Regions from separate parts of the Rubrivivax sp. JA1055 genome, predicted to be linked through region 3. Evidence: riboswitches for the same ligand, from Rfam matches in the RefSeq annotation. Region 3 holds a riboswitch; each other region holds the start of a gene.
The links. A riboswitch is a leader RNA that binds a small molecule or an ion and turns the genes downstream of it on or off. The one in region 3 is predicted to bind cobalamin.
Positions count from the first base shown of each region.

Region 1: linked by a shared signal. The riboswitch ahead of LOC65_RS04320 (TonB-dependent siderophore receptor) and the one ahead of LOC65_RS13160 (TonB-dependent receptor domain-containing protein) in region 3 are both predicted to bind cobalamin.
Region 2: linked by a shared signal. The riboswitch ahead of LOC65_RS06960 (class I SAM-dependent methyltransferase) and the one ahead of LOC65_RS13160 (TonB-dependent receptor domain-containing protein) in region 3 are both predicted to bind cobalamin.

Region 1 is NZ_JAJKFP010000002.1:256,387-265,707, forward strand. Features, by position in the region: gene kdsA (3-deoxy-8-phosphooctulonate synthase) at 1-570, opposite strand, end outside; gene LOC65_RS04315 (CTP synthase) at 567-2,228, opposite strand; cobalamin riboswitch at 2,361-2,613, shown strand; gene LOC65_RS04320 (TonB-dependent siderophore receptor) at 2,766-4,616, shown strand; gene LOC65_RS04325 (bifunctional adenosylcobinamide kinase/adenosylcobinamide-phosphate guanylyltransferase) at 4,639-5,187, shown strand; gene LOC65_RS04330 (ABC transporter substrate-binding protein) at 5,184-6,047, shown strand; gene LOC65_RS04335 (iron ABC transporter permease) at 6,044-7,069, shown strand; gene LOC65_RS04340 (ABC transporter ATP-binding protein) at 7,066-7,824, shown strand; gene LOC65_RS04345 (cobyric acid synthase) at 7,835-9,307, shown strand.
Region 2 is NZ_JAJKFP010000005.1:43,038-52,358, forward strand. Features, by position in the region: gene LOC65_RS06935 (ATP-binding protein) at 108-1,115, opposite strand; partial or broken gene cobN (cobaltochelatase subunit CobN) at 1,112-4,890, opposite strand; gene cobW (cobalamin biosynthesis protein CobW) at 4,890-5,936, opposite strand; gene cobO (cob(I)yrinic acid a,c-diamide adenosyltransferase) at 5,941-6,510, opposite strand; gene LOC65_RS06955 (energy-coupling factor ABC transporter permease) at 6,522-7,172, opposite strand; cobalamin riboswitch at 7,342-7,601, opposite strand; cobalamin riboswitch at 7,637-7,862, shown strand; gene LOC65_RS06960 (class I SAM-dependent methyltransferase) at 7,929-8,711, shown strand; gene LOC65_RS06965 (TonB-dependent receptor) at 8,743-9,321, shown strand, end outside.
Region 3 is NZ_JAJKFP010000006.1:807,523-816,843, reverse strand. Features, by position in the region: gene LOC65_RS13175 (NAD(P)/FAD-dependent oxidoreductase) at 1-1,039, opposite strand, end outside; gene LOC65_RS13170 (cytochrome c) at 1,050-1,376, opposite strand; gene LOC65_RS13165 (YeeE/YedE family protein) at 1,423-2,538, opposite strand; cobalamin riboswitch at 2,692-2,929, shown strand; gene LOC65_RS13160 (TonB-dependent receptor domain-containing protein) at 3,000-4,841, shown strand; gene LOC65_RS13155 (cobyrinate a,c-diamide synthase) at 4,859-6,178, shown strand; gene LOC65_RS13150 (ABC transporter substrate-binding protein) at 6,175-7,062, shown strand; gene cbiB (adenosylcobinamide-phosphate synthase CbiB) at 7,059-7,979, shown strand; gene LOC65_RS13140 (aminotransferase class I/II-fold pyridoxal phosphate-dependent enzyme) at 7,967-8,968, shown strand; gene LOC65_RS13135 (hypothetical protein) at 9,065-9,321, shown strand, end outside.

The sequences.
Region 1 (9,321 bases), on a different contig from region 3:
CTCGCGCATGATCGCCAGGCTGCGCATGTCCGAGACGAGGTTGTTGTAGCCGAAGCTCGCGCCGCGTTCGCAGACCGTGAACAGGTCCTCGGCCAGGCCCTTCTCGCGCGCCGCGGCGCGGGCCTTGTCGACGACGTTCTTCATGTCGTGCGGGGCGAGGAACTGGCCCTTCTTGATGTTCACCGGCTTGCCGCACTGGGCGACGGCGCGGATGAAATCGGTCTGGCGGCAGAGGAAGGCCGGCGTCTGCAGCATGTCGACGACGGCGGCGACCTGCGGCGCCTCGGCTTCGGTGTGCACGTCGGTCAGCACCGGCACGCCGAGTTCGCGGCGCACCTTGGCCAGGATCTCCAGCCCGCGTTCCATGCCCGGGCCGCGGAAGGAGCTGCCGCTGGAGCGGTTGGCCTTGTCGTAGCTGGACTTGAAGATGAACGGGATGCCCAGCGCCGAGGTGATCTCCTTCAGGCGCCCGGCGACGTCCATCTGGAGCTGCTCGCTCTCGACGACGCAGGGGCCGGAGATCAGGAAGAAGGGCCGGTCGATGCCGACCTCGAAACCGCAGAGCTTCATGCGACTGCCTTTTGCGCGACGCCTTCGCCGCGCCGCGCCTGGTGGTCCAGCGCCGCCTTGACGTAGCTGGAGAACAGCGGGTGCCCGCCCCAGGGCGTGCTCTTGAACTCGGGGTGGAACTGCACGCCCATGAACCACGGGTGGCGGTCCTGCGGCAGCTCGACGATCTCGGTCAGCTGCTCGCGCTGCGTCAGCGCGCTGATGACGAGGCCGGCGGCCTGCAGCCGGTCGAGGTAGTTGACGTTGGCCTCGTAGCGGTGGCGGTGGCGCTCGGTGACGACCGGGCCGTAGATCTGGTAGGCCAGCGTGCCGGGCTTGACGTCCGAGCTCTGCGCGCCCAGGCGCATCGTGCCGCCGAGGTCGGAGCTGGCGCTGCGCTTCTGGATCGAGCCGTCGCGGTCCTGCCACTCCTCGATCAGCGCGATCACCGGGTGCGGCGTCTGCGGCGCGAACTCGGTGCTGTTGGCGTTCTCCAGGCCGGCGACGTGGCGCGCGTACTCGATCGTCGCGACCTGCATGCCCAGGCAGATGCCGAGGTAGGGCAGGCGGTGCTCGCGGGCGAACTTGGCGGCCAGGATCTTGCCCTCGACGCCGCGCTGGCCGAAGCCGCCGGGCACGAGGATCGCGTCGTACTGCGCCAGCTGCGAGACGTTGTGCTCGTCCAGCGTCTCGGCGTCGACGTACTCGATGTCGACCTTGGCGTGGTTGTGGATGCCGGCGTGGCGCAGCGCCTCGTTGAGCGACTTGTACGAGTCCGACAGGTCGGTGTACTTGCCGCACATCGCGATCGTCACGCGGTTCTGCGGGTGCTCGACCTCCTGCACCAGCGTGTCCCAGCGGCGCAGGTCGGCGGGCTTGGTCAGCAGCTGCAGCTTCATGCAGATCAGCTCGTCCAGGCCCTGCTCGTGCAGCACGCGCGGCACCTTGTAGATCGTGTCGACGTCGGGCATCGAGATCACGCCGTGCTGAGGCACGTTCGTGAACAGGCTGATCTTCTCGCGCTCGTCGTCGGGGATGCGGCGGTCGGCGCGGCACAGCAGCGCGTCGGGCTGGATGCCGATCTCGCGCAGCTTCTGCACCGTGTGCTGCGTCGGCTTGGTCTTCAGCTCGCCGGCGGCGGCGATCCACGGCACGTAGGTCAGGTGCACGAAGGCGGTGTTCGCCGGGCCGAGCTTCAGGCTCAGCTGGCGCACGGCCTCCAGGAAGGGCAGCGACTCGATGTCGCCGACCGTGCCGCCGATCTCGACGATCGCGACGTCGACGTCGACGGCCCCGCGGCGCACGTAGTCCTGGATCTCGTTGGTGACGTGCGGGATCACCTGCACCGTCTTGCCGAGATAGTCGCCGCGGCGCTCCTTCTCGAGCACGCTCTTGTAGATCTGCCCGGTCGTGAAGTTGTTCGTGCGCTTCATCCGCGTGGTGATGAAACGCTCGTAGTGGCCGAGGTCGAGGTCGGTCTCGGCGCCGTCATCGGTGACGAACACCTCGCCGTGCTGGAACGGGCTCATCGTGCCCGGGTCGACGTTGAGGTACGGATCCAGCTTGATCAGGGTGACCTTCAGACCTCGCGACTCGAGGATCGCCGCCAGCGAGGCTGCCGCGATCCCCTTGCCGAGGGAGGACACCACGCCGCCGGTGACGAAGACGAACTTGGTCATGTCGCGTGGGGCACATGCGCAAGGCGCTGTGCCCAGGTGGTAAAGCGTGATTATAGGCGGCGCCCCCTGCCGTTCCCCGGTGCGCCGGCGCGCCGCTCGGGCGTGTCGCCGCGCCCCCCGGCGGTGCTAGACTTCGCGCCGCTTGCATCAGGTGCCCTCTTGCACGGCAGGTGTCGGAGGGTTGAACGGGAAGCCGGTGCGCGGCGCGTCCACGATGACGCGCGGCAATTCCGGCGCTGCCCCCGCAACGGTCGGCGAGGTGCGGTCAGCAATGCAGCCACTGGTCCAGCGAGGACTGGGAAGGCGCTGACGGCTTCGGTCCACGGTCAAACCGTCGGACCGGCACTCGCGAGCCCGGATACCGGCCCGATGCCAGGGATGCCGGCGTCGCGGTGGGCGGCGCGCACGAACCCCCGCGGCCCGGAGTCCGTCTTGACGTCCGCCGGCTCGGGTGACATCGGGCGTGCCGCGTTCCAGGACGGCGGCTTGACTCATCGCTGGTCCGCACGGGGTGTGCGGCTGGAGGCCCGCTTGTCCATGTCCTGTTTCGACCGCCGCACCGTCGTCGCGGTCGCCTGTTCGTTTGTCGCCGCCACCGCGGCGGCGCAATCGTCCGAAACCATCGTCGTCACCGGCTCGCGCGAGCCGCTGACCGTCTCGCGGCTGGCCGCCGACGTCGTCGTGATCGACGGCGACACGCTGCGTGCCTCGGGCGCCACGTCGCTGGCCGACCTGCTGCGCGAGCAGGCCGGCGTGCAGCTGTCGCGCAGCGGCGGCCCCGGCGGCGCCACCTCGGTGATGATCCGCGGCGCCTCGGGCAGCCAGACCGTCGTGCTGGTCGATGGCGTGCGCATCGGCTCGGCGACGCTGGCCGACCCGTCGGTGCAGGCGCTGCCGCTGGCGCAGATCGAGCGTGTCGAGGTGCTGCGCGGCCCCGGCTCCAGCCTCTACGGCGCCGACGCCGTCGGGGGTGTCATCAACATCGTCACGCGCCGCGCCGACGCCGGCCTGCGTTTCGACGCCGCCGCCGCGTTCGGCGGCCGCGGCGCACGCGAGCTGTCGGCCGGTGCCAGCGGCAGCTTCGGCGCCTGGGACTTCGCCGCGTCGCTGGCCCGGCAGCACGACGATGGCGACAGCGCGCTGCGCCCCGGCGATCCGTACGGCAACTACAACGCCGACGACGACGGCTACACGCGCGACAGCGGCCAGGCACGCATCGGTTTCACGCCGGCGCCGGGCCACCGCATCGGCCTGTCGCTGCTGCGCAGCCGGCTGGAAACCCAGATCGACAGCACCGAGTACGCGCCGCCGAACTACGCCCCCGACAACACGCCGGACTTCCGCGACCAGCTCGACGTCGACGCCACCGCGCTCGACTGGCGCGGCACGCTCGCGCCGGGCCTGGTTGCGACACTGCGGGTCGACCGCGCGGTCGACGAGTCGCGTAGCGGCGAGGCGGTGGTCTACCGTTACCGCACCACGCGTGACCACGCGCTCGCGCAGTTGGCTTGGGAGACCGGCGTCGCCGGCCAGATCGTCGCCGCCGTCGAGCGTCTGGAAGAAGACGCCAAGACCGACAGCTACCGCGGTGATCGCGACACCGACAGTGCCGTGCTGTCCTGGACGGGCAGCGCCGGCCGTTACTCGTGGCAGGCCGACCTGCGCCGTGACGACAGCTCAGACTACGGCGCCCAAACCACCGGCCGCCTGGGCGGCAGCTTCGCGCTGACGCCCGCCTGGCGCTTGCGTGCGCTGGCCGGCAACAGCTTCCGCGCGCCGTCGTTCAACGACTTGCTGTACCCCGGCTACGGCGTGCCGGGCATCAAGCCGGAACGCGGGCGCAGCGTCGAGTTCGGCGTCGAGTGGGCCGCCGATGGCGACCGCGCCGCCCTGACGGTCTTCCGCAACCGGCTGAAGAACCTGATCGGGCCGGCCAAGGGCAGCCTGTGTCCTGACGACCCCCTCTACGCTTTTGGCTGCGTCGCCAACACTTCCCGCGCCCGTCTGCAGGGCGCGACGCTGTCGGGCGCCAAGGCGCTGGGCGACTGGTCGCTGCGCGCCCAGGTCGACTTCCTCGACGCCAAGAACGAGGACACCGGCGCCCGCCTGACGCGCCGTGCGGCGCACCAGGAGACGCTGGGCCTCGACTGGCGCCACGGCGTCTGGAACGCCGGGGCCAGCGTGCTGCACGTCGGCGCCCGGCCCGACAGCCGCGAACTCGGCGCCGAGACCACGCTGGACCTGAAGGCCGGCTGGCGCTTCGCCAAGGGCTGGACGCTGGAGAGCCGGCTGCTGAACGCGACCGACGAGAACCTCGAGCCCTCGGCCTACTACCGCGGCCCGGCCCGGCAGTTCTGGCTCGGCCTGCGCTACGAAGGCGGCGTCTGACGCCGCACACCCGGGGCGGACGATGCACGAGCTGATCCTCGGCGGCGCCAAGAGCGGCAAGTCGCGCTGCGCCGAAACACGCGCGGCGCACTGGCTCGCGCTGCCGGGGCACGGCGCCGTGCTCGTCGCCACCGCGATGGCCGGCGACGACGAGATGCGCGCACGCATCGAGCGTCACCGCGCCGACCGTGCCGCCCGCGTGCCGGGGCTGGCCACGCGCGAGGAGCCGCGTGCGCTGGCCGCCGTGCTGCGCGAGGAGTCGCTGCCCGGGCGCATGGTCGTCGTCGACTGCCTGACGCTGTGGCTCACCGGCCTGCTGATGCCGCTGGACGGCGCGCCGGTCGACGACCCGGCGGCCGAGGTCAACGCGCTCGTCGACGCGCTGGCCGCCGCGCGCGGCCCGGTGGTGCTCGTGTCCAACGAGATCGGCCTGGGCGTGACGCCGATGTCGCGCCAGGCGCGGCGCTTCGTCGACGAACTCGGCCGGCTGCACCAGCGCGTGGCCGTGGCCAGCACCCGCGTGACGCTGATGGTCGCCGGGCTGGAACTGCCGCTGAAGGGGCCGCGATGAAGCCGGTGCGCCGTCTGCTCCTGCTGCTGGCGCTGTGCGCCGGCGCCGCGACGGCCGCCGAGCCGCCGCGCGACGACCGCGGCGTGGCCTGGCAGGGCGGGCCGCCGCAGCGCATCGTCAGCCTGCTGCCCTCGCTGACCGAGACCGTCTGCGCGCTCGGCGCCTGCGCGCGCCTGGTCGGCGTCGACCGCTATTCCGACTGGCCGGCGCAGGTGAACGCGCTGCCCCGCCTGGGCGGGCTGGACGACGCCAGCGTCGAGCGCATCGTCGCGCTGCGCCCCGAACTCGTGCTCGCCGCGCGTTCGGCGCGGGTTGCCGAACGCCTGGAGGCGCTGGGGCTGAAGGTGATGGTCTTCGACTCGGACTCCCACGCCCAGGTGCGCCACTCGACCGATGCGCTGGCGCGTGTGCTCGGCCAGCCGCAGCGCGCGGCGCAGCTCTGGGCCTCGATCCACCGCGACGAGGCGGCGGCCGCGGCGCGCATCCCGCCGCGGCTGCGCGGGCGCAGCGTCTATTTCGAGGTCGACTCGACGCCGTACGCCGCCGGCCCCGGCTCGTTCATCGGTGAGACGCTGCAGCGCCTGGGGCTGCGCAACGTCGTGCCGGCCGAGTACGGCGCCTTCCCGCGCCTGAACCCCGAGTTCCTCGTGCGCAAGTCGCCGGACCTCGTGATGGCGGAGGATCGTGCGCTCGCGACGATGGCCGAGCGCCCGGGCTGGCACACGCTGCGCGCGCTGAAGGACGGCCAGGCCTGCGGCTTCGAGCGCGAGCGCTACCTGCTGCTGATCCGTCCCGGCCCGCGCATGGGCGAGGCCGCGCTCGCCATCGCCGACTGCCTGGCCGGCCTGCCCGAGAAATGAACCCCGCGCTGGCCCTGGACCTGTCGCGCCGCCGCCGCCTGGTGGCGGGGCTGGCGCTGGCCGCGCTGGCGCTGTCGCTGCTCGGCCTGGCGGTCGGCAGCGAAGGCTGGAGCAGGCACTGGAGCGACGCCGACTCGGCGGTGCCGATGGAGCTGATCGTCGGCCAGATCCGCGCCCCGCGCACCATCGGTGCGCTGCTGGTCGGCGCGCTGCTGGGGCTGGCCGGCGCGATCGCGCAAGGGCTGTTCCGCAACCCGCTGGCCGATCCCTACCTGCTGGGCACCGGCTCGGGAGCCTCGCTGGCGGTGGTCGCGGTGCTCGCCGCCAGCGCCATCGGCGGCCATGCGCTGGCGCTGGGCAGCGTCGAGTGGCTGGCGCGCATCGGCCTCGTCGGCGCCGCCTTCGTCGGCGCGCTCGGCGGCGTGACGCTGACGCTGATGCTCGCCCGCGGCGCGCAGGAGCCGATGCGGCTGCTGCTGTCGGGCGTCGTCGTCGGCGTCGTGCTCGGCGCCGCCAGCGATCTGGTCACGACCTGGGTGCCCGACGCGTTGCGCGGCAAGCAGAGTTTCATGCTCGGCTCGACCGGCTTCCTCGGCTGGCAGAGCGTGGCGCTGCTGGCCGTCGGCCTGGCGCTGGCGCTGCCGCCGGCCTGGCGCCTGGCGCGCGCGCTCGACGCGCTGGGCCTGGGCGAGGAGAGCGCCGCCAGCCTGGGGCTGGCGCTGCCGCGGCTGCGCCTGCTGCTGGTCGTGCTGCTGGCGCTGTGCACCGCGCTGGCGGTGTCGCAGGCCGGGCTGGTCGGTTTCGTCGGCCTGGTCTCGCCGCACCTGGTGCGCCGTTTCGCGCCGGCGCCGCAGCGTTTCATGCTGCCGGCCAGCGCCGCGGCCGGCGGCGTGCTGATGCTCGGCGCCGACGTGCTCGCCCGCGGGCTGATCGCGCCGCAGGAGCTGCCGGTCGGCGTGCTGACCGCGGTGCTCGGCGGCGGCTACCTGCTGTGGCTGCTGCACAAGCGGGGCGTGCGGTGAACCTGATCGCGGCCGACGTCGGCGCGCGGCTGGGCGCGCGCGAGGTGCTGTCCGGTGTCAGCTGCGTGCTGCAGCCCGGCTGGACGACGATCGTCGGCCCCAACGGCGCCGGCAAGTCGACGCTGCTGCGCGTGCTCGCCGGGCTGCTGCCGTACCAGCGTGGCACCGTCGAGCTCGACGGCCGGCCGCTGGGCGACTGGGCGCCGCGTGAACGCGCGCTGCGCCTGGCCTGGCTGGCGCAGGCCGGCGAGGCCAGCGGCGACCTGACGGTGCGCGACACCGTGATGCTCGGCCGGCTGCCGCACCTCGGCCTGCTCGGCACCGCCGGCCCTCGCGACGAGGCCGCCGTCGACGCGGCGATGGATGCCACCGAGTGCCGCGACTGGCAGTTCCGGCGCCTGCAGCAGCTCTCCGGCGGCGAGCGCCAGCGTGTGCTGCTGGCGCGTGCGCTGGCCACCGAGGCGCCGGTGCTGCTGCTCGACGAGCCGACCACGCACCTCGACGCGCCGCACCAGGTGGCGCTCGCAAAGCTGTTCCGCCGGCTCGGAAGCACCCACACGGTGGTCAGCGTGCTGCATGATCTGCCGCTGGCGCTGCACGCCGATCGGCTGCTGGTGCTGTGCGGCGGACGCGTGCTCGCCCACGGCAGCCATGACGACCCGGTCGTGCACGCTGCACTCGTCGACGCCTTCGGCGGCGCGGTGCGCATCGACCGCAGCGGCGCCCGGGCCATGGCGCTGCCAGACCTGGGATAAGCGATTCGTGATGGAAAAGAAGGCTAGGGCGCTGATCGTCTGGGGCACGACCAGCGGTGCCGGGAAAAGCTGGTTGGCCACCGCCTTGTGCCGCTGGGCCGCCCGCCGCGGTGTCGACGTCGCGCCGTTCAAGGCGCAGAACATGAGCAACAACGCGCGTGTCGTGCCGGCGCTGGACGGCGGCTGGGGCGAGATCGGCGCGGCGCAGTACTTCCAGGCGCTGGCCGCCGGGCTGGCGCCGTCGGTCGAGCACAACCCGGTGCTGCTCAAGCCCGAGCGCGACACCGCCAGCCAGGTGCTGCTGCACGGGCGCGTCGAGCCGGGGCTGTCGCGCGCCGGCTGGCGCGAACGCAGCGAGCTGCTGGCCGCGACCGCGCGCGACAGCCTGGAGCGGCTGCAGCGCCGCCACGAGCTGCTGATCATCGAAGGCGCCGGCTCGCCGGCCGAGACCAACCTGGCGCCGCACGACTACGTCAACCTGCAGACCGCGCGCTGGGCCGAGGCGCAGGCGCTGCTGGTCACCGACATCGACCGCGGCGGCGCCTTCGCGCACCTGTTCGGCACCTGGGCACTGCTGCCCGAGGACCTGAAGCCTCAGCTCGCCGGCTTCGTGCTCAACCGCTTCCGCGGCGACCCGTCGCTGCTGGCGCCGGCGCCGCAGCAGCTGGAGGACCGCACCGGCGTGCCGACGCTGGCCGTCGTGCCGATGTGGCGCGACCACGGCCTGCCCGAGGAGGACGGCATGCTGCACGACGCGCCGCAGGGCCGCGGCGCGGCGCGCCGGCGCGTCGCCATCGTCGCCTACCCGCACATCAGCAACCTCGACGAGTTCCAGCCGCTGGCGCGCATCGACGGTCTGCGCCTGCTGTGGGCGCGCGACGCCGCGGCGCTGGAAGGCGTGGACTGCATCATCCTGCCGGGCTCCAAGCAGGTCAGCGGCGATCTGGCCTGGCTGCGCCGGCACGGCCTCGACGCGGCGATCGCCCGCCACGCCGCCGCCGGCGGGCCGGTGCTGGGCGTCTGCGGCGGGCTGCAGATGCTGGGCCAGACGCTGGCCGACCCCGAGGGCCACGACGGCGACGTCGGTTTCTCGGCGCCGGGGCTGGGCCTGCTGCCGCTGGCCACCGGCTTCGTCGCCGACAAGCACGTGCAGCCGGCGCGGGTGCGTTTCGGTGCCGCCGACGGTGCCTGGGGCGCGCTGGCCGGCGTCGATGCCGCCGGCTACGAGATCCACTGCGGCCGCACGGTGGCGCTGTCCGACGCCGCGCGGCCGGTGCTGCACGACCCGGCGGGCCAGCCGATCGGCTGGCAGCGCGGCAACGTGCTGGGCGTCTACGCGCATGGCCTGTTCGAGTCGCCGAACGTGCTGCGGGCGCTGTACGGCGACACCGTGCCGACGCTGCAGAGCGTCTTCGAAGGCCTGGCCGACCACGTCGAGGCGGCGTTCACGCCCGGCACTCTCGAAAGGCTGCTGCTGGGTTGAGATCGGCGGCGCCG
Region 2 (9,321 bases), on a different contig from region 3:
CCAGTCGGGTGCACCGCCGCTCGTGGCCGCGGCGCCGGCCAGGCGGCCGCCGGGCGCGGGAAGCGGCCACCGCGGCAGGCCGGCGTGCCGGCCCGGGCCGCGGCGGCCTAGGCTTTTGGGCGCCAGGCGCCGGGCAGCGAGGCCGGCTCGAAACCCGCCGGCTGCGGCGGCAGCGCGCCCCAGTCGCCGTCGCCGGCGTTGTCCGGCGCAGGCGGCTGTGGCGGCGGTTCCGGGCGCGCGGCCGGCGGCGGTGCCGGCGTGCGGCGGCGGTGCACCAGCGCGTCGTCGGCGACGGCGTCGACATCCTGGACACGCACGGCGTCGCGGCCGTCCAGCGCCGCCAGCGCACGTGCGGCACGCAGCATCACGAGGTCGGCGCGCAGGCCGTCGACGCCGGCGGCGTGCGCCAGGTCGGCGGCGCGCGCCAGCGCGGCGTCGCCGAGCTCGACCGCATCCAGCCGCGCGCGCGCGGTGGCGATCGCACGCGCCAGCGCGGCGTCGTGCACGGCGTGTTGGGCCTGCACACGCTGCGGGTCGCGGTCGAAGGCCAGACGGGCGCGCAGGATCGCCTGGCGCGCGCCGACGTCGGCCGGGTTGGCGATCGTCACCGACAGGCCGAAGCGGTCCAGCAACTGCGGCCGCAGCTCGCCTTCCTCGGGGTTCATCGTGCCGACGAGCACGAAACGCGAGGCGTGGCGCTCGGAGATGCCGTCGCGCTCGACCGTGTGCACGCCGCTGGCGGCGGCGTCGAGCAGCGCGTCGACCAGCGCGTCGGGCAGCAGGTTGACCTCGTCGACGTAGAGCACGCCGCCGTGGGCACGCGCCAGCAGGCCGGGTTTGAAACGCAAGCGGCCGTCGCGCAGCGCGTCCTCGACGTCCAGCGTGCCGACCAGCTGCTCCAGGCTGGCCGCCAGCGGCAGCGTGACGAAGGGCGCGCCGGGCAGCAGCGCCGCCAGCGCGCGTGCCGCGGTCGACTTGGCGGTGCCGCGCGGGCCGCTGATCAGCACGCCGCCCAGGCTTTCGTCGACGGCGGCCAGCAGCAGCGCCTGCTGCAGCCGCGGCTGGCCGACGAGGGCGCTGAACGGGTAGGCGGGGAGTTCGGATGGGGCGGTCATGCGTTGTCTTCCAGGCGCTGCTCCAGCGCCAGCAGGTGCGCGGCGATGCGCTCGCGTTCGGCCCCGGGCTCGCGCCACAGGCCACGCTGCATCGCTTCCAGCAGGCGCTCGCCGACGGCGCGCAGCGCCTCGGGGTTGTGGCGCAGCAGGAACTCGCGTGTCGTCTCGTCGTGCAGATAGGCGTCGGCGACCAAGGCGTACTGGTGGTCCTCGACCAGCCCGGTGGTGGCCGAAAACGCGAACAGGAAGTCCACCGTCGCCGCGATCTCGAACGCACCCTTGTAGCCGTGGCGGCGGATGCCTTCGAGCCACTTCGGGTTCACGGCGCGGGCGCGCAGCACACGCGCGATCTCCTCGCGCAGCGACCGCACCCGCGGCGCGCCGGGCACGCTCAGGTCGCCGTGGTAAAGCGCCGGCGCGTGGCCGCGCAGCGCCTCGACGGCGGCCGCCATGCCGCCCTGGAACTGGTAGTAGTCGTCGGAGTCGAGCAGGTCGTGCTCGTGGTTGTCCTGGTTGTGCGCCACCAGGTCCAGGCCGCGCAGCCGGGTCTCGAGCGTGGCACGCGCCGCCTCGCCGTCGCGGCCGCCGCCGTAGGCGTAGGCGCCGGCGCGCAGATAGGCCTCGGCCAGGTCGCCCCGGCCCTGCCAGCGCCGGCCGGCGATCAGCTCCTGCAGCCCGGCGCCGTAGCCGCCGGGGCGCGGGCCGAAGACACGCCCGCTGGCCTGGCGCAGCGCGGCCTCCTCGTCCAGCCCAGCCTGGCGCGCGGCCAGCGCCTCGCGCTGCACGCGCGCGCGCACCGGGTTCTCGTCGTCGCTCTCGTCTTCGGCCGGCACCGCGGCGACGGCGCGCACCGCGGCGTCGAAGAGCTCGATCAGGTTCGGGAAGGCGTCGCGGAAGAAACCCGAGACGCGCAGCGTGACGTCGATGCGCGGCCGGCCGAGCACCGCCACCGGCAGCAGCTCGACGTCGAGCACACGGCCGCTGCCGGCGGCCCACTTGGGCCGCGCGCCGAGCAGCGCCAGAGCCTGGGCCAGGTCTTCGCCGCCCGAGCGCATCGTGCTCGTGCCCCAGACCGACAGGCCGACCGTGGCCGGCAGCGCGCCGTGATCCTGCAGATGGCGTTCGACCAGGCGCTCGGCGGCGGCGCGCCCGGTGGTCCAGGCGGCGACGGTGGGCACGGCCCGTGTGTCGACGGCGTAGAAGTTGCGCCCGGTCGGCAAGGTGTCGGCGCGCCCGCGCGACGGCGCGCCGCTGGGGCCGGGCGGCACGACGCGGCCGGCCAGGCCGCGCAGCAGCTGGCGCATCTCCTCGGCGCCGCAGGCGTCCAGCCGCGGCGCCAGCACGTCGCGCAGCGTGGCCAGCACCGGCGCCGTCTGCGGCCAGGCGGCGGCGTCGGCGGCCGGCGCGTCAGGCTGCAGCGCGTGGGCTTCGAGCAGGCGTTCGGCCAGCAGCTCCAGGCGTTCGCGTGTGTGGCCGGCGTGGCGCCAGGGTGTGTCGGCCAGCGACAGCAGCAGCGCCGGGCGCGCGCCGGTCCAGGGCCGGGCCCAGTCGGGCGCCAGCGGGTCGAAGTCCAGCGCCAGGTCGGCGGCCAGCGTGCGCAGCAGGCTGGCGTCGCCCGGCGTCGCGCCGCGCTCGAAACGCGCCAGCGCCGCAGCGTGTCGCGCCGCGCCCGGCCTGCGGGCGAGCGGCCGAAGACGTGCAGGCCGTCGCGGATCTGCGCTTCCTTCAGCTCGCAGAGAAAGGCGTCGAGGCGGCGCAGCAGCGCCTCGCGCTGGCCGTCGTCCTCGGGCGCGTCGAAGCCCAGTTCGCGGTGCAGCCCGGCGCCGATCACCTGGCCCAGCAGCACCTGGCGCAGCCGGCGCGCGCGCGGCGGGTCCAGCGCCAGCGCCTCGTAGTACTCGTCCATCGTGCGTTCGATGTCGAGCAGCGCGCCGTAGGACTCGGCACGCGTCAGCGGCGGCATCAGGTGGTCGACGATGACCGCCTGCGTGCGGCGCTTGGCCTGGCAGCCTTCGCCGGGGTCGTTGACGATGAACGGGTACAGGTGCGGCATCGGGCCGAGCAGCAGGTCGGGCCAGCAGGCTTCGCCGAGCGCGACGCTCTTGCCCGGCAGCCACTCCAGGTTGCCGTGTTTGCCGACGTGCACGACGGCGTCGGCCGCCCAGTGGCGGCGCAGCCAGAAATAGAACGCCAGGTAGGCGTGCGGCGGCACGAGGTCGGCGTCGTGATAACGCGCCAGCAGGTCGGGCCCGCGCGAACGCGCCGGCTGGATGCCGACGAAGACGCGCCCCAGGCGCAGCCCCGGGATCATGAAGCGCCCGGCGCGTTGCATCGGGTCGGCCTCGGGCGCGCCCCAGAGCGCGAGCACGGCGTCGCGGCAGACGGCCGGCAGGCGCTCGAACTCGGCACGGTAGTCGGCCAGCGCCAGGCTCTGCGCCGCCGGGCGCGCGTCGTTAGCCTCGATGTCGTTGGTGACGCCGGCGGCCAGCGTCTGCATCAGCGCCTCGCTGTCGGGCGGCAAGGCGCCGACGCCGTAACCCGCCTCGTGCAGCGCCCGCAGGATCAGCCGCGTCGAGGCCGGCGTGTCCAGGCCGACGCCGTTGGCCAGGCGGGCGTCGTCGTTCGGGTAGTTGGCCAGCACCAGCGCCAGGCGCTGGTCGGCCGGCGGCACGTGGCGCAGCCGGCACCAGCGCCACGCCAGCTCGGCGACGAACGCCATGCGCCCGGGTTCGGGCTGGTAGCGCACGACGTCGATCTCGGTGCGCTCGCAGCGCCAGGCCACGCCCTTGAAGCTGATCGCACGCGTCGCGATGCGGCCGTCGACCTCGGGCAGCACGACCTGCATCGCCAGGTCGCGCGGCGCCAGGCCGTGCGGGTCTTCGGCCCAGCGTTCGCGGGTGCTGCCGGCCAGCAGCAGCTGCAGCACCGGCGCGTCGCCGGCCAGCGGCTCGAAACCGGCGCCGGCGCCGCCGAGCGCAAACGCCGTCGCGTTGAGCACGACGTCGACCGCGTGGCGCGCCGCCAGCGCGCGCAGCAGCGCCAGGCTCTCGGCGTTCTTCAGCGTGTCGACGGCCAGCGCCAGCGGCTCCAGCCCGGCCGCGGCCAGCGCCGCGAGCTGGGCGTCGAAGACCGCCGTGTTGCCGGACTGCAGATGCGCCCGGTAGAAGACCAGCAGCGCCACCGGCGCGCCGGCCGGGCGCGCCGGCCAGGCGGCGGCGTCGCGCGGCACATAAGGGAGCGCGCAGGGCAGCGGCTCGGGCGGCGCCGGGCGTTCGCCGCGGCCGAAGGCGGCGTGCGCGATCAGCGCGAAGAAGGCCTCGGCCTGCGCCGGCCCGCCGTCGCGCAGGCAGCGCCAGAGCAGGCGGCAGTCGTCGGCCGCGGCGGTGGAGCGCGCCAGCAGCTGCGGGTCTTCGCCGAAGTCGCCCGAGAACAGCGCCAGCCACTGGCCGCGCCGACGCGCGGTGCGCCCGGCCTGCTCGACGAGGTAGGCCCAGTCGGCTGCGTTGCCGAGGTGGTCGACGACGACCGCACGCGCGTGCTGCAGCACCTCGTCGACGTAGAGGTCCACCGAGGCTGGCTGGCGCAGCGCCATCAGGTTGGCCAGGCGGACGCTCGGAAAGCCGGCCGGCAGCGCCGCGGCGGTGTCGGCCAGCAGCGCCAGCGTGCTGTCGGCGGCGCTGAGCACGACGATCTCGCCCGGCGTCTGCGCCAGGCGCACGACGCCGCGGCCCTCGTCGTCGACGAGGCCGGCGGCGCGTGTCGACAGCAGGTGCATCAGCCGGCGGCCAGCGCCTGCTGCAGCTCGGCCTGCAGCACGGCCGCGTCGAGCCCGGCGCCGATCAGCACCAGGCGCGAGACACGTGCCTCGCCCGCGCGCCAGGCACGGTCGAAGTGGCTGCCCAGGCGCGCGCCGACGCCTTGCACGACGAGGCGCATCGCCGCGCCCGGCAGCGCGACGAAACCCTTGGCGCGGTAGATCTCGTGGCGCGCGACGAGCGCGGCCAGCGCCTGCAGCAGGCGCTCGCGGTCCGTCACCTCGACAGCCAGCGAGACCGAGTCGAACTCGTCGTGGTCATGGTCCTCTTCTTCGTCGTGGTGCGTGTGGCGGCCGTCGATCGTGTCCTCGACGGCGCGGCCCAGGCCCAGCAGCACGTCAGGCGCGAGGCGGCCGTGCTGCGCGGCGAGCAGCTTGACGGCCGCCGGCGCACCGGCGCGCACCTGGGCCTCGACGGCCGCCAGCGTCGCGGCGTCGAGCGCGTCGGTCTTGTTCAGCACGACGAGGTCGGCGGTGGCGAGCTGGTCCTCGAACAGTTCGGCCAGCGGCGACTCGTGGTCGAGGTTGTCGTCGGCGCGGCGCTGCAGGTCGACGGCCTGCGGGTCGTCGGCGAAACGGCCCTCGGCCACCGCCGGCGCGTCGACGACGGTGACGACGGCGTCGACCGTGAAGGCGTGGCGCAGCGTCGGCCACTGGAAGGCCTGCACCAGCGGCTTGGGCAGCGCCAGGCCCGAGGTCTCGATGACGAGGTGGTCGATGCGCTCGCGGCGCTCGGCCAGGCGCTCCATCACCGGCGCGAACTCCTCCTGCACCGTGCAGCACAGGCAGCCGTTGGCCAGTTCGACGAGGTTGCCGTCGTCGCGGCCTTCTTCGTCGCAGCCGATGCCGCAGCCGCGCAGCAGTTCGCCGTCGATGCCGAGTTCGCCGAACTCGTTGACGATGACGGCGATGCGGCGGCCGCCGGCGTTCGTCAGCAGGTGGCGCAGCAGCGTCGTCTTGCCGGCGCCGAGGAAGCCGGTGACGATGGTCGCGGGGATCTTGTGCATGGGTTCAGTCCTCGATGCCGCGCTGTGCAGGCACGCCGGCGTCGTAGTGGTGTTTCAGTTTGGTCATCTCGGTGACGGTGTCGGCGGCTTCGATGAGCTCCGGCGGCGCGCCGCGCCCGGTCAGCAGCACGTGGACCTGCGGCGGGCGCGCGCGCAGGCAGGCCAGCAACTCGTCCAGCGGGATCCAGCCGTAGCGCAGCGGCGCCATCACCTCGTCGAGCACGACGAGAAAGTGCTCGCCCGACAGCACCGTGTCGCGCACACGGTGCCAGCCGGCACGCGCCAGCTCGGCGGAGTGGCCCAGGTCGCGGCTCTTCCAGCTGAAGCCGTCGCCCAGGCCTTCGATCGGGATGCCCAGCTGCTCGAACAGCCGGTGCTCGCCGAAACGCGCCGAGGGCACTTTCATGAACTGGTAGACCTTCACCGCCTTGCCGCGGCCGTGGGCGCGCAGCGCCAGGCCGAAGGCGGCGGTGCTCTTGCCCTTGCCCGGCCCGGTGTGCACGATCACCAGCCCCCGGCGTTCGCCCTGAGGGCGCGGTTTGTCGCGATCGAACGGGGGCGTTTCGATCTGCATGGTGCCGTCCGTCAGGCGGCGGCGGTGAGCCGCTCGTCCAGGCAGGCGCGCGCCCAGCCGGCTTCGCGCCAGCGGCGCACGGCGCGCACGATCAGCAGCGTGAACACCGGCTCCAGCGCCACCAGCACGAGGTAGGACGAAGCGAAACGCGCCCAGTCGGCCAGCGGCGTCGCTTCCTGGCCGATGGCCAGCCAGAAGCCGACCATCGCCGTGACGCCGGCGTAGTAGGCGGCGTCCAGACGCAGCACGGTGGCGACACGCGCCTCGCTGACCTGCGCGGCCGACAGGCGGCGGCCGATGCCGAAGTGCACGGCGGTCAGCGGCACGACCAGCGACAGCGTGTTCACCGCCAGGTGCAGCAGGTCCTGCGGCTCGAACAGCAAGCCTTGCAGCGCGAGGCCGAGCGCGAAGCCGAACAGCGTCGGCAGGTAACCCAGCAGCAGGTAGATCGGCATCGCGCCGATGAAGTGCAGCTCCGACGGGCCGACGGCCATGTGGAAGGACTGCATGAACAGCGAGAAGAAGACCGCCGCGAGCAGCGTGCGCAGCCACAGCGCCGGGCGCTTGGCGAGTGCCGGCAGGTGCGCCAGCAGCACGCCGCCGGCGGCGACGTTGGCGGCGAGGATCTTGGTCTGGGCGAGGACGCCGGGTTCGATGTGCATCGGGTGCTCCTGGGTCGAGACGGCGCGACGACGGCGGCCCGCCGCCGCACGACGGCTCGGGCGCGGCGACACGGCACGCGCTGGGAAGGGACGGCTCGGAAAACGTGAGACGGGTTCGGCGCGCCCGGCCGCTTCCCCGCGGCTGGCGCTACACGGCGCGCCGCTCGCGCGGGCACGCCACCTCGTTGGCCGGTATCCGGGCTGGCGGACCTGTCCGTGACGCCTTCCCGGTGGCGACGCTGGCGCGCCGCCGTCCCAGTGGCCGTGTCACGGGCCGGAAGAGCCGGCACGAAGCCGTCTTTCCGTCCGCTTACCGTTGCGGGGGCAGCTCAGGTTGGGGCTCGCGCCGTGACGGCCTCGCCCTTCCTGATTCCCGTTGAACTGCCTCGGCGGAAAGCCTCGGCGAGCACCAACGCGGCGCATGATACAGGTCAGGTCTCGCGGCGGGGCCGCCGGCGGCGCTGGTTATGATGCCGGCCGTTGGTGCTCGCGCCCACCCTCCGGTGGATGCAGTTCAACGGGAATCAGGGAGGGGCCTCGTGCCCCCAACCTGAGCTGCCCCCGCAACGGTAAGCGGACGGGGCCTCACCGGCCCCAGCTCGTGTCGAAGCCACTGGGAGTCGTCTCCTGGGAAGGACACACGGGTCGTCTCCGCCAGCCCGGATACCGGCCAACGAGGTGGCGTGCCGCGCGAGCGGCAGGCCGTAAGGCGCCAGGCTGCGGGGAAGCGGCCAGGGCGCGTACGCCGGTATTCCCATGTCTTCCAACGCGCCGGAACTCCGGCCCGACGCCGCCACGCCCTGCGCCTGGGGCGAGGCCGAAGCCGCGTTCTACGCGCACACCATCGTGCGCTCGGGTTACGCCCGCGCCGTGCTGCCGCTGCTGCCGCGCTCGCTGCCCGATCTGCTCGACATCGGTGCCGGCAGCGGCGTGCTCAGCCGCCGCATGCTCGCGCCCGGCGCGCGCTGGCACGCCGTCGAACCGCAGCCCGAGATGCAGCGCCGGCTGCTCGCGCGGCGACCGGCGCTGGCCGTGCGCGGCATCCGTCTGGAGCTGTCGCCCGTCGACTGGACGCAGCTCGAGCCCGCCGTCGCCGCCGACACGCTGCTGGCCGCGCACCTGCCGCCGGCGCAGCGTGAACCCGCCGCCTTCCACGACGCGATGGCCACACGCTGGCGCCGCTGCATGGCCTGGGTCGTGCCGGCGCAGGCCGGGCCGGCGACTTTCTGCCTGGCCGGCGTGCTGACGCCCGAACTGCACGGCGCCGACACGCGCCCGGTCGTCGAACGTGTGCTCGCCGCACTGGGCCCCACACGCGCGCCGCAGGCGCTGCACTTCGCCGACTGGCGCTACGAGGTGTGTTTCGAGTCGCTGGCCGCGGCCCAGGCGCACGTCTTCGAGCGCCTGCGTCTGCTGCCCGGCGACGAACGCCGGCCGCAGGTGCTGGCCCAGGTCGCCGCCTCGGCGCGGCCCGGCCGCCGCGGCCTGCGCCTGGGCTGCGCCAAACGCAGCGCGGTGCTGCTCTGGCACCGCGACTGACCCTGTTTCCCTCCCTCCAGAAGAAGAGACGATGAAGATGAAGCCACAGGAAAGATCACCGTCGCGCCACTGGCGCCCTGCCGTGCTGGCGCTGCTGCTGCCGGCCGCCGCCCAGGCCCAGAGCGAGGCCGTCGAGACGGTGCAGATCACCGCCGAGCGCCGCGTCGTCACCGCGACACGCGTCGCCGAAGACCCGCTGGATCTGCCGTTCAGCACCTACGCCGTCGGCCGCGACGAGATGGACGCCGTCGGCGCGCGCACGCTGGAAGACGCGCTGCGCGCGGTGCCCGGGCTGCAGCACGGCACCCAGGGCAACTACTTCACGCGGTTCGAGACCCGCGGCCTGCGCGACACCCAGGACGTGCTGGTGCTGATCGACGGCGTGCCGCTGCGCCTGCTGCAGGGCAACGCCGACCTGACGCTGGTCGCGCCCGACCTGCTGGAGCGCATCGAGTTCATCAAGGGCCCGGCTTCGGCGCTGTACGGCCGCAACGCGATCGGCGGCGTCGTGCAGATGTTCATCGAACCCGAGGCCGAAGGCGGCAGCGCGCGCGCGACGCTGGGCAGCTTCGGCCGCCGCGACCTCGGCCTGCGCCAGCGCTGGGACGGC
Region 3 (9,321 bases):
CCGCCGCCACCTTGGCGTGCTGGTTGGCCATGTGTCCGCTCTTGGGCATCAGCGGCGCCGAGAAGGTGGCGTCGCCGAGCACGTGCACGCCCGGCAGCGCCTGCGACTCCAGCGTCAGCCAGTCGACACCCACCCAGCGCCCGTTGACCGTCACCAGCCCCGCGTCCTGCGCCAGCCGGCCGGCGCGCTGCGGCGGGATGACGTTGAGCACGTCGGCCTTCACGTCCTCGAAGTCGAAACGCGCGAGCCGCCCCGAGACCTCGCGCAGCTCGGCGTTCGGCCGGTACTCGACGATGCCGGCGTAGTGCTCCTTGAACGCGCGCTCGAACAGCGCCTTCTTCGACTGGATCTCGGCATTGGCGTCGAGCACCAGCAGCTTGGCGCGCGGCCGCGCCTGCTTCAGCCAGCCGGCGATGACGGCGGCGCGTTCGTAAGGCCCCGGCGGGCAGCGGTAAGGGGCGCGCGGGATCGTCATCGCGACGACACCGCCGTCGGGCAGGGCCTCGAGTTGGCGGCGCAGCGCGACGGTCTGCGGCCCGGCCTTCCAGGCGTGCGTCACGCTGCCGGCGTCGAGTGCCGGCTGCAGGCCGGGGATCGCGGCGGTGTCGAAGTCGATGCCGGGCGCGACGATCAGCCGGTCCCAGGGCAGGGTGCTGCCGTCGGCCAGGCGCAGCAGGCGGCGTTCGGGGTCGATCGCCACGGCCTCGCCGCGCACCCGCTTGACGCCGGCGGCGGCCAGGCCGTCGTAGCCGCGCGTGATGTCGTCCAGCGTGCGCCAGCCGCCAAGCACCAGGTTGGAGATCGGGCAGGAGACGAACGCCGCCTCGCGTTCGACCAGCGTGACGTCGACACCGCCCCACAGCCGCAGGTAGCGTGCCGCGGTGGCGCCGCCGAAACCGCCGCCGACGACGACGACACGTCCGGGTGTCGGCTGGACGACGCGGTTGCCGGCGCAGCCGGCCAGCGCCAGCGTGCCGCCGGCCAGCCCCGCGCCCAGCAGGCGGCGGCGCGAGAGGGCGAAACGATCGGGTTGCTGCATCGTGTCGCTCCTAGCGGGCGTCGGCCGGCCGGGCCGGCTGCGCCGCGAACCAGTGCGCCGCCAGCCGCAGCTGCTCGTCGCTGTAGCCGCGCAGGATCTGCGCCATGATCGTCGACGGCTGCGCGCCGCTGCGGTAGTCGGCGATCGACTGCAGGATGCGCTCGGCCGGCTGGCCCGCCAGCGACTTGATCGCCGTGCGCGAGTGGCCGTCGGTGCCGTGGCAGTTGGCGCAGGTGGCGGCGACCGAGCGCGCGGCCAGCGCCTCGTCGGCCCGCAGGTCGGCGGCGGCCGGCAGCGCCAGGCTCGCGGCGCCCAGCGCGACCAGCATCGGTCGCATCGGCGATCTCATGTCGTTGTCCTCCGATCGTGGTGGGGTGGTGGGTTCAGCCGCAGCGTTCGATGCGCCGGCGCTGCAGCGCCAGGCCTGCGAAGCCGCCGAGGACCATAGCCGAGACGGCGATGGCGCTATGCGCGGAAAGCGTCGATAGACCTGCGATTCCTTGCCCGACGGTGCAGCCCAGCGCGGTGACGCCGCCGGTGCCCATCAGGACCGCGCCGACGAGATGGCCGGCCGTGTCCTCGGTGCCGGCGAAACCCTGCCAGCGAAAGCTGCGTGTGGCCAGCGCGACCGCGGCCGAGCCGGCGACGATGCCGGCGGCGCTGCAGATGCCGATCGTCAGCGTCTTGCGGCTGTCGCTGAAGAACAGCAGCCAGTCCAGGCCCCAGGCCAGCGGCGCGACCAGGCTCAGCGACTCCATGCGCCGCGAGTTCGTCGCCAGGAAGGCCGGCTCCAGCGTCTCGGGGTGTTCGGGCACGAAACCCAGCCGGCCCGACAGCCACCAGGCGGCGACCACCAGCACCCCGATCGCGGCGCCGCCGGCGACCTCGCGGCCGCGGCCTTCGGGCCGTGCCAGCACCCAGGCCAGCAGCGCCGCGGCCACCGCCGCGCCGAGCCAGGGGGCGAGCGTCTGCAGCGGCAGGCCGGTGGCGGCGGCCAGCGCACCGGCCGCGTCCTGGCCGGCCGGCAGCTCGAAGCCGACGCGGTCGACGCTGGCCACGCGCAGCACCGCGCTGACGCCCTTCATCGCCGCGAAGCCGCTGGCGCCGACGACGAGCACGACGACCAGCGACTTCAGGCTGCCGCCGCCCAGGCGCACCAGGTTGCGTGCCGCGCAGCCCGACGCCAGCACCATGCCCAGGCCGAACATCGCGCCACCGACGATCGCCGACAGCCAGCCCACGCGTGTGCCGCCGTACAGGCTGTCGGCCGCACGCACCCAGCCCAGGCCCACCATCAGGTGAAAGCCCAGCACCGCGACGGCGACGGCGGCGACCCAGGCCCGCAGCCGGGTGCGGTCGCCGAAGGCGAAGACGTCGGCCAGCGCACCCATCGTGCAGAAGTGGGTGCGCTGCGAGATGGCGCCGAAGGCCGCGCCGATGACGAAGGCGCCGGCCAGCAGCAGGCGCAGGTGGGCCTCGAGTTCTTCCGCGGTGGGCATGTCGGCATTGTCGCGGCGGCTGCCGGCCGTCCCGGCGCACGGCTTGTGCGCGATGCGCATGTGCTTCTGCGCCAGGCAAGGAAGACGGTCGAGGCGTTCGCTTGATTGTCATCAAGGAATCGCGCAACGTGCCCCGGCGCTGCCGTGGCCTTGCCTATCATGCGCCCCGTTGGTGCTCGTCCCCGGCGTCTGCCGGGACAGTTCAACGGGAATCAGGAAGGGGCGACACGGTGTCGCCGGTTCGCCCCCAACCTGAGCTGCCCCCGCAACGGTAAGCGGTCGGAGCCCTCGCAGGCTTCCGCTCGTGTCGAATCCACTGGGTCAAGCGCCTGGGAAGGGCACACGGGTCGCGCCGCCAGCCCGGATACCGGCCAACGTGGGGGTGCGTGCGCCTGCGGCGCGGGCACCGTACAGCGGCGGCTGCGGGGAGGTGGTCGGCCGCGCCGACTCTGACTTTTTTCATGTCGACTTCCGTCCCGGGCTTGAACGCCCCGCTGCGCGCCTGCGCTCTCGCCACCCGTCTCGCCGTCGCCGCCGCCGTCGCGCCGGCGGCCTTCGCCCAGGCCGGCGAAGACCCGATCGTCATCACCGCCAGCCGTCTCGAAGAGCGTCTGTCGCAGACGCTGGCCGACGTCTCGCTCGTCGACCGCGCGGCGATCGAGCGCAGCGGCGCGAGCAGCGTCGCCGACCTGCTCGCCCGCCTGCCCGGCATCGAGATCAGCCGCAACGGCGGCCCCGGCGGCAGCACCAGCGTCTACATCCGCGGCGGCGAGACGCGCCACACCGCGGTCTACGTCGACGGCGTGCGCGTCGACTCGCAGAGCACCGGCGGCGCCGCCTGGGAGCAGATCGCGCTGGACCGCATCGAACGCGTCGAGGTGCTGCGTGGTCCGGCGGCCGCGGTCTACGGCTCGGACGCCGTCGGCGGCGTGGTGCAGGTCTTCACCCGCCGCGGCCAGGGCGCGCTGCGCGCCAGCGGCGGCCTGGGCTGGGGCAGCCGCGGCAGCCGGCTCGCCGACGCCGGGCTCTCGGGCTCGGACGGGCGCCTGGACTACGCGCTGTCGGCCGGCTGGAGCGACAGCAACGGCTTCGATGCGCGCGACGGCCAGAATCCCGACACCGACGGCTGGCGCCGCGGTTCGCTGCAGGCCCGCGTGGGCTGGCAGCTCGCGCCGGAGCACCGTGTCGAGGCCTCGATGACCGACAGCCACCTGAACGCCCGCTACGACGGCAGCTCGACGCGCGACGACCGCTCGCATCACGAACTGCGCACCACCGCGCTGTCCTGGCGCGGCCAGTGGAACGAGCAGGCGCTGAGCAGCGCCCGGCTGTCCGAGTCGCGCAGCCTCTACGAGACCGAGCCCAGCATCTACCAGACGCGCACGCGCTTGCGCGACCTGACGCTGCAGCACGAGCAGCAGTTGCGGCCCGGCCAGCGGGTCTCGCTGACGCTGGAGCGGCGCGAGGACCGCCTGGACAACCTGGCCTCGGCCACGGCCGTGCGGCTGCAGGACGAACGTTCGCAGGACGGCGTCGCGCTGGGCTGGCGCGGCGAGTTCGGCGTGCATTCGCTGCAGGCCCACGCCCGCCACGACGACGACAGCGAGTTCGGCGGCAAGGGCACCGGCAGCCTGGCCTGGGGCTGGCGCTTCGCGCCGGCCTGGCGCCTGACGGCGTCGGCCGCGACCTCGTTCCGCGCGCCGACGCTGTACCAGCGCTTCAGCGACTACGGCGTCCCGAACCTGGTGCCCGAGAGCGGCCGCAACCTCGAGATCGGCCTGCGCCGCAGCGCCGGCGAGCACGAGATCGGCCTCGTCGCCTGGCGCAACAAGGTCGAGGACCTGATCGTCTTCGGCGCCGCCGGTGCCTGCGTGTCGGCCAGAGGCTGCTACGAGAACGTCGGCCAGGCGAGCTACGAGGGGCTGACGCTGTCCGGCCGCACGCGCGTCGGCGCCGTCGCGCTGCGCGCCTCGGCGGACTTCCACGACCCGAGGAACGAGGCCACCGACAAGCTGATCGCCCGCCGTGCGCGCCGCCTGGCGACGCTGGGCGCGGACACCGTGCTCGCCGGCTGGCGCCTCGGCGCCGAGGTCCAGGCCGCCGGCGAACGCTGGGACGACGCCGCCAACACCCGGCGCCTGGGCGGCTACGGCCTCGTCAACCTGAGCGCCGAGACCACGCTCGGCAAGGGCCTGACGCTGCAGGCGCGCCTCGACAACGCGGGCGACAAGGACTACGCGCTCGCGCGCAGCTACAACGTCGCCGGCCGCAGCGCGCTCGTCGTGCTGCGCTGGGCGGTCTGAGCGCGGGGACCGGGACGATGGCCGCCGTCGTGCTCGTCGCCGCCCCGGCCTCCGGCCAGGGCAAGACCACCGTCGCCTGCGCGCTGGCGCGGCTGCACGCGCGCCGCGGCGCGCGCGTGCGGGCCTTCAAGTGCGGCCCCGACTTCCTCGATCCCCAATGGCTGGCGCTGGCCAGCGGCGCCAGCGTCGACACGCTGGACCTGTGGATCAACGGCGAAGCCGACTGCGCGGCGCGTCTGGCACAGGCGGCGGCCGAGGCCGAGCTCGTCGTCGTCGAGGGCGTGATGGGCCTGTACGACGGCGAGCCCAGCGCGGCCGACCTGGCGCAGCGTTTCGGCCTGCCGGTGCTGGCGGTCATCGACGCGGCGAAGATGGCCGCCACCTTCGGCGCCCTCGTGCACGGGCTGCGCAGCTGGCGCGAGCTGCGCTGGGCCGGTGTGCTGGCCAACCGCGTCGGCGGCGCGCGCCACGCGACGATGCTGCAGGCGGCGCTGCCGCCCGAGGCCGGCTGGGCCGGCGCGCTGCCGGCCGACGGCCGCTTCGCGCTGCCGGAGCGCCATCTCGGCCTGAGCGCCGCCGGCGAGCTGCCCGATGCGCTGGCCCGGCTCGACGCCGCCGCCGACGCGCTGGCCTCGACACCGCTGGGCGCGCGGGCCCTGGCCGACTGGCCGCAGTGGGTGCCGCCGCCGGTCGCCGCGCCGGCCGCGCCGCACCGCCGGCTCGACGGCCGGCGCATCGCCGTCGCGCACGACGCGGCGTTCGCGTTCGTCTATCCGGCGAATCTGCAGACCCTGCACGCGCTCGGCGCCGAGACGGTGTTCTTCTCGCCGCTGGCCGGCGACGCGCTGCCCGACTGCGACGCCGTCTGGCTGCCCGGCGGCTACCCGGAGCTGCACGCCGAGGCGCTGGCCGCCCGCCGCGACCTGGCGGCGCAACTCGCGGCGCACCTGGCGGCCGACCGCCCGGTCTGGGCCGAGTGCGGCGGCATGATGGCGCTGGCCGAGACCCTCGTCGACGGCCAGGGCCGCGAGCACCGCCTCTGGGGCCTGCTGCCCGGTCGCGCGGTGCTCGGCCAGCGTGTCGCCGCGCTGGGCCCGCACCGCCTCGTCTTCGGCCGTGGCGAGCTGCGCGGCCACAGCTTCCACTGGTCGCGCTTCGAGACCGGGCTGGTGGCCGCCCTGCACACCGAACCGGCGCGTGCCGGCGCCGGCCTGCCGCTGCCGCCGGGCGAGCCGGTGTACGAACTCGGCGCGCTGAAGGCGAGCTGGTTCCACCCGTGGTTCGCCTCGTCGCCCGAACTGACGGCGCGGCTGTTCTCGCCGGGAGCGCTCGCATGATCCGGCGCCTGCTGATCCTGCTGGCGGCGCTGGCGCTGGCGGCCGGGGCGGCCGCGGCGCCGGTCGTCGTGCGCGACGCACGCGGCACCGAGCTGCGGCTGCAGGCGCCGCCGCAGCGCATCGTCTCGCTGCTGCCGTCGCTGACCGAGACGGTCTGGGTGCTCGGGGCCGGCGACCGGCTGGTCGGCGTCGACCGTTTCTCCAACTGGCCGCCGGCGCTGGCGGCGCTGCCGCGTGTCGGCGGCATGGAGGACGCGATCATCGAGGCGGTGGTCGCGCTGCGGCCCGACCTGGTGCTGGCGTCCGATCGTTCACGCGCCAGCGACCGGCTCGAGGCGCTGGGCCTGCGCGTGCTGCGTGTGCACGCCGAGCGCCATGACGACATGGTCGAGGCGATGCGCACGCTGGGCCAGGCGCTCGGCCGGCGTGCCGAGGCCGAGCGCCTGCTCGTGCGGCTGGACCGGGAACTGGCCGCCGCGGCGGCGCGTGTGCCGGCGGCGCTGCGCGGCCGGCGCGTGTACTTCGAGATCCACGGCGGCAGCTGGGGCGCCGGCGCCGGGTCCTTCGTCGGCGACACGCTGGCCCGGCTGGGCCTGGTGAACGTCGTGCCGGCCGAGCTCGGGCCCTTTCCGCGGCTCAACCCGGAGTTCGTCGTGCGCGCCGACCCCGACCTGCTGCTGATGCAGCAGCGCGACGTCGCCGGGCTGGCCGCGCGGCCGGGCTGGGCGGCGATGTCGGCGGTGCGCGGCGGCCGCGTCTGCGGTTTCGCCCCGGAGCGCTTCGAGCTGCTGATCCGCCCCGGCCCGCGCCTGGGCGAAGGCGCCGCGGCGATCGTCGACTGTCTGCAGCGCCTGGCCTCCGAGCCCGCGGCCACGACACGATGAACACGGCCCTCGTCCTCGCCGCCGCGCTGCTGCTGGCCTGGTGGATCGACCGGCGCTTCGGCGAGCCGCGCGACGCCTGGCACCCGGTGGCTTGGCTGGGCCACGCGATCATGCCGCTGCACCGCCGGCTGCCGACGCTGGCGCCGCGCGCCGCGCTGCTGGCCGGCACGCTGGCCTGGTGGGCGGTGGTCGGCGGCGTCGCGGCGCTGGCCTGGGCGCTGCAGGCGGCGCTGTTCATGCTGCCGGCCTGGGCCGCGGTGCCGCTGCTGGCGCTGGCGCTCAAGCCCTCGTTCGCCTGGCGCATGCTGCGCGACGAGGTTGCCGGCGTCGATGCCGCGTTCGCCAACGGCGGCCTGCCGGCGGCACGGCAGCGGCTGCGCAGCCTGTGCAGCCGCGACGTCGAGCAGCTCGACGCGCGCGAGGTCCGCGAGACGGCGATCGAGACCCTGGCCGAGAACCTCAACGACTCGTTCGTCGCGCCGCTGTTCTGGTTCTGCGTCGCCGGTCTGCCGGGCGCCTGGGCCTGGCGCGCGGTCAACACGCTGGACGCGATGTGGGGCTACCGCGGCCGCTGGGAATGGGCCGGCAAGTGGTCGGCGCGTGCCGACGATCTGCTCGGCTGGCTGCCGGCGCGGCTGACCGCGGCCCTGCTGTGGCGGCCGTCGCTGGGCTGGGCGCCGCTGGCGCGCGAAGCCGCGCGCACGCCGTCGCCCAACGGCGGCTGGCCGATGGGCGCGATGGCGCTGCGCCTGGGGGTACGCCTGGGCAAACCGGGCGTCTACACGCTCAACGATCAGGGAGCCGAGGCCGACACGACGGCGCTGGCGCGGGCGCTGGCGTTCGCCGGCCAGGCCGCCGGCGCCGCGCTGGCCGTGGCGCTGCTGTGGCTGCTGCTGGAGTTTGCATGGACCGCCTGAGGACCTTGCCGGAGCCCGACCGGGTGCACGGCGGCCCCGACCGCCACGGGCCCGCGCCCTGGGACTTCTCGACCTGCGCCAACGCCGTCGGCCCTTGTCCGGCCGCCGTCTCGGCCTTGCAGCGTGTCGACCCGACACGCTACCCCGACCCCGGTTACCACGCGCTGCGCGAGCGCCTGGCCGACTGGCACCGTGTCGAGCCCGCGCGCATAGTGCTGGCGGCCAGCGCGAGCGAGTTCATCCAGCGCGTCACCGTCGTCGGTGCGCGCCTGGCGCCGGGTGCCGTGGCGCTGCCGGCGCATGCCTACGGCGACTACGCGGCCGCGGCGCGCGCCGCGGGGCGTGGCGTCACCACCGGCTCCGACGCCACGCTGCGCTGGATCGGCGAGCCCTCGAGCCCGCTGGGCCAGGACGCGCCGCCGCCGCGCGACCTGGCGCGTGTGCCGACCGTGCTCGATTCGGTCTACGCCCCGCTGCGCCTGGGCGGCGCCAGCCGCTGGAGCGCTGCCGACCGCCATGCGGCCTTCGTGCTGCACAGCCCGAACAAGGCGCTGGGCCTGTGCGGGCTGCGCGGCGCCTACGTCGTCGCGCCGGCTCCCGAAGCCGTCGACTGGGACGTCGGCGCCTGGGTCGCGGCGCTGGCCGCGGCCGAGCCCTCGTGGCCGCTGGGCGCGCACGCCGTCGCGATGCTCGAGACCTGGGTCGAACCGGCGACGCAGCGCTGGCTGGCCGGCGCCCGGCTGACGCTGGGCGAGTGGATGGCCGGCTTGCGCCTGGCGCTGGAGCAGCTCGGCTTCGAGGCCGAGCCTGGTGTCGCCAACTTCCTCTGCGCACGTCCGCCGGCCGGCGTGCCCGACGCGGCGGCCTTGCGTGCGCACGGCGTCGCGGTGCGCGACACCGCCTCGTTCGGCCTGCCGGGCCGGTGGCGGCTGTCTGCGCAGCCGCCGGCGGCCGTCGAGGCGCTGCGCGTGGCGCTGCGCCGCGGCTGATGCCCGCGGCGGGGTCACCGCCTCGACGTCAGGGATACGGTTGCAGTTGAGAACGGTTCTCAATACGATGAGATCGCCGTTTGCTCCTGCCGCACCATGCACGCCGATCCTCTTGCCGACCCCGACGTCGCCGACGCCCTGCTGGCCTCCACCTCCGTGCTGATGGCGACCTGGGTCGCGCTCGGCCGCTGCGCGAGCACCGCGCACGGCGGCGAGCGTGGCCTGGTGGCCTCTCGTGTCGTCGAGAACCTCGCCTTCGTCGACTCGCGGGCCGAGGCGCTGGCGCCGCCGGTGCGACAGTCGGTGCGCCGTGCGCTGGCGCAGTGGCGCGAGATCGCGGCGCGTCCGCCGGT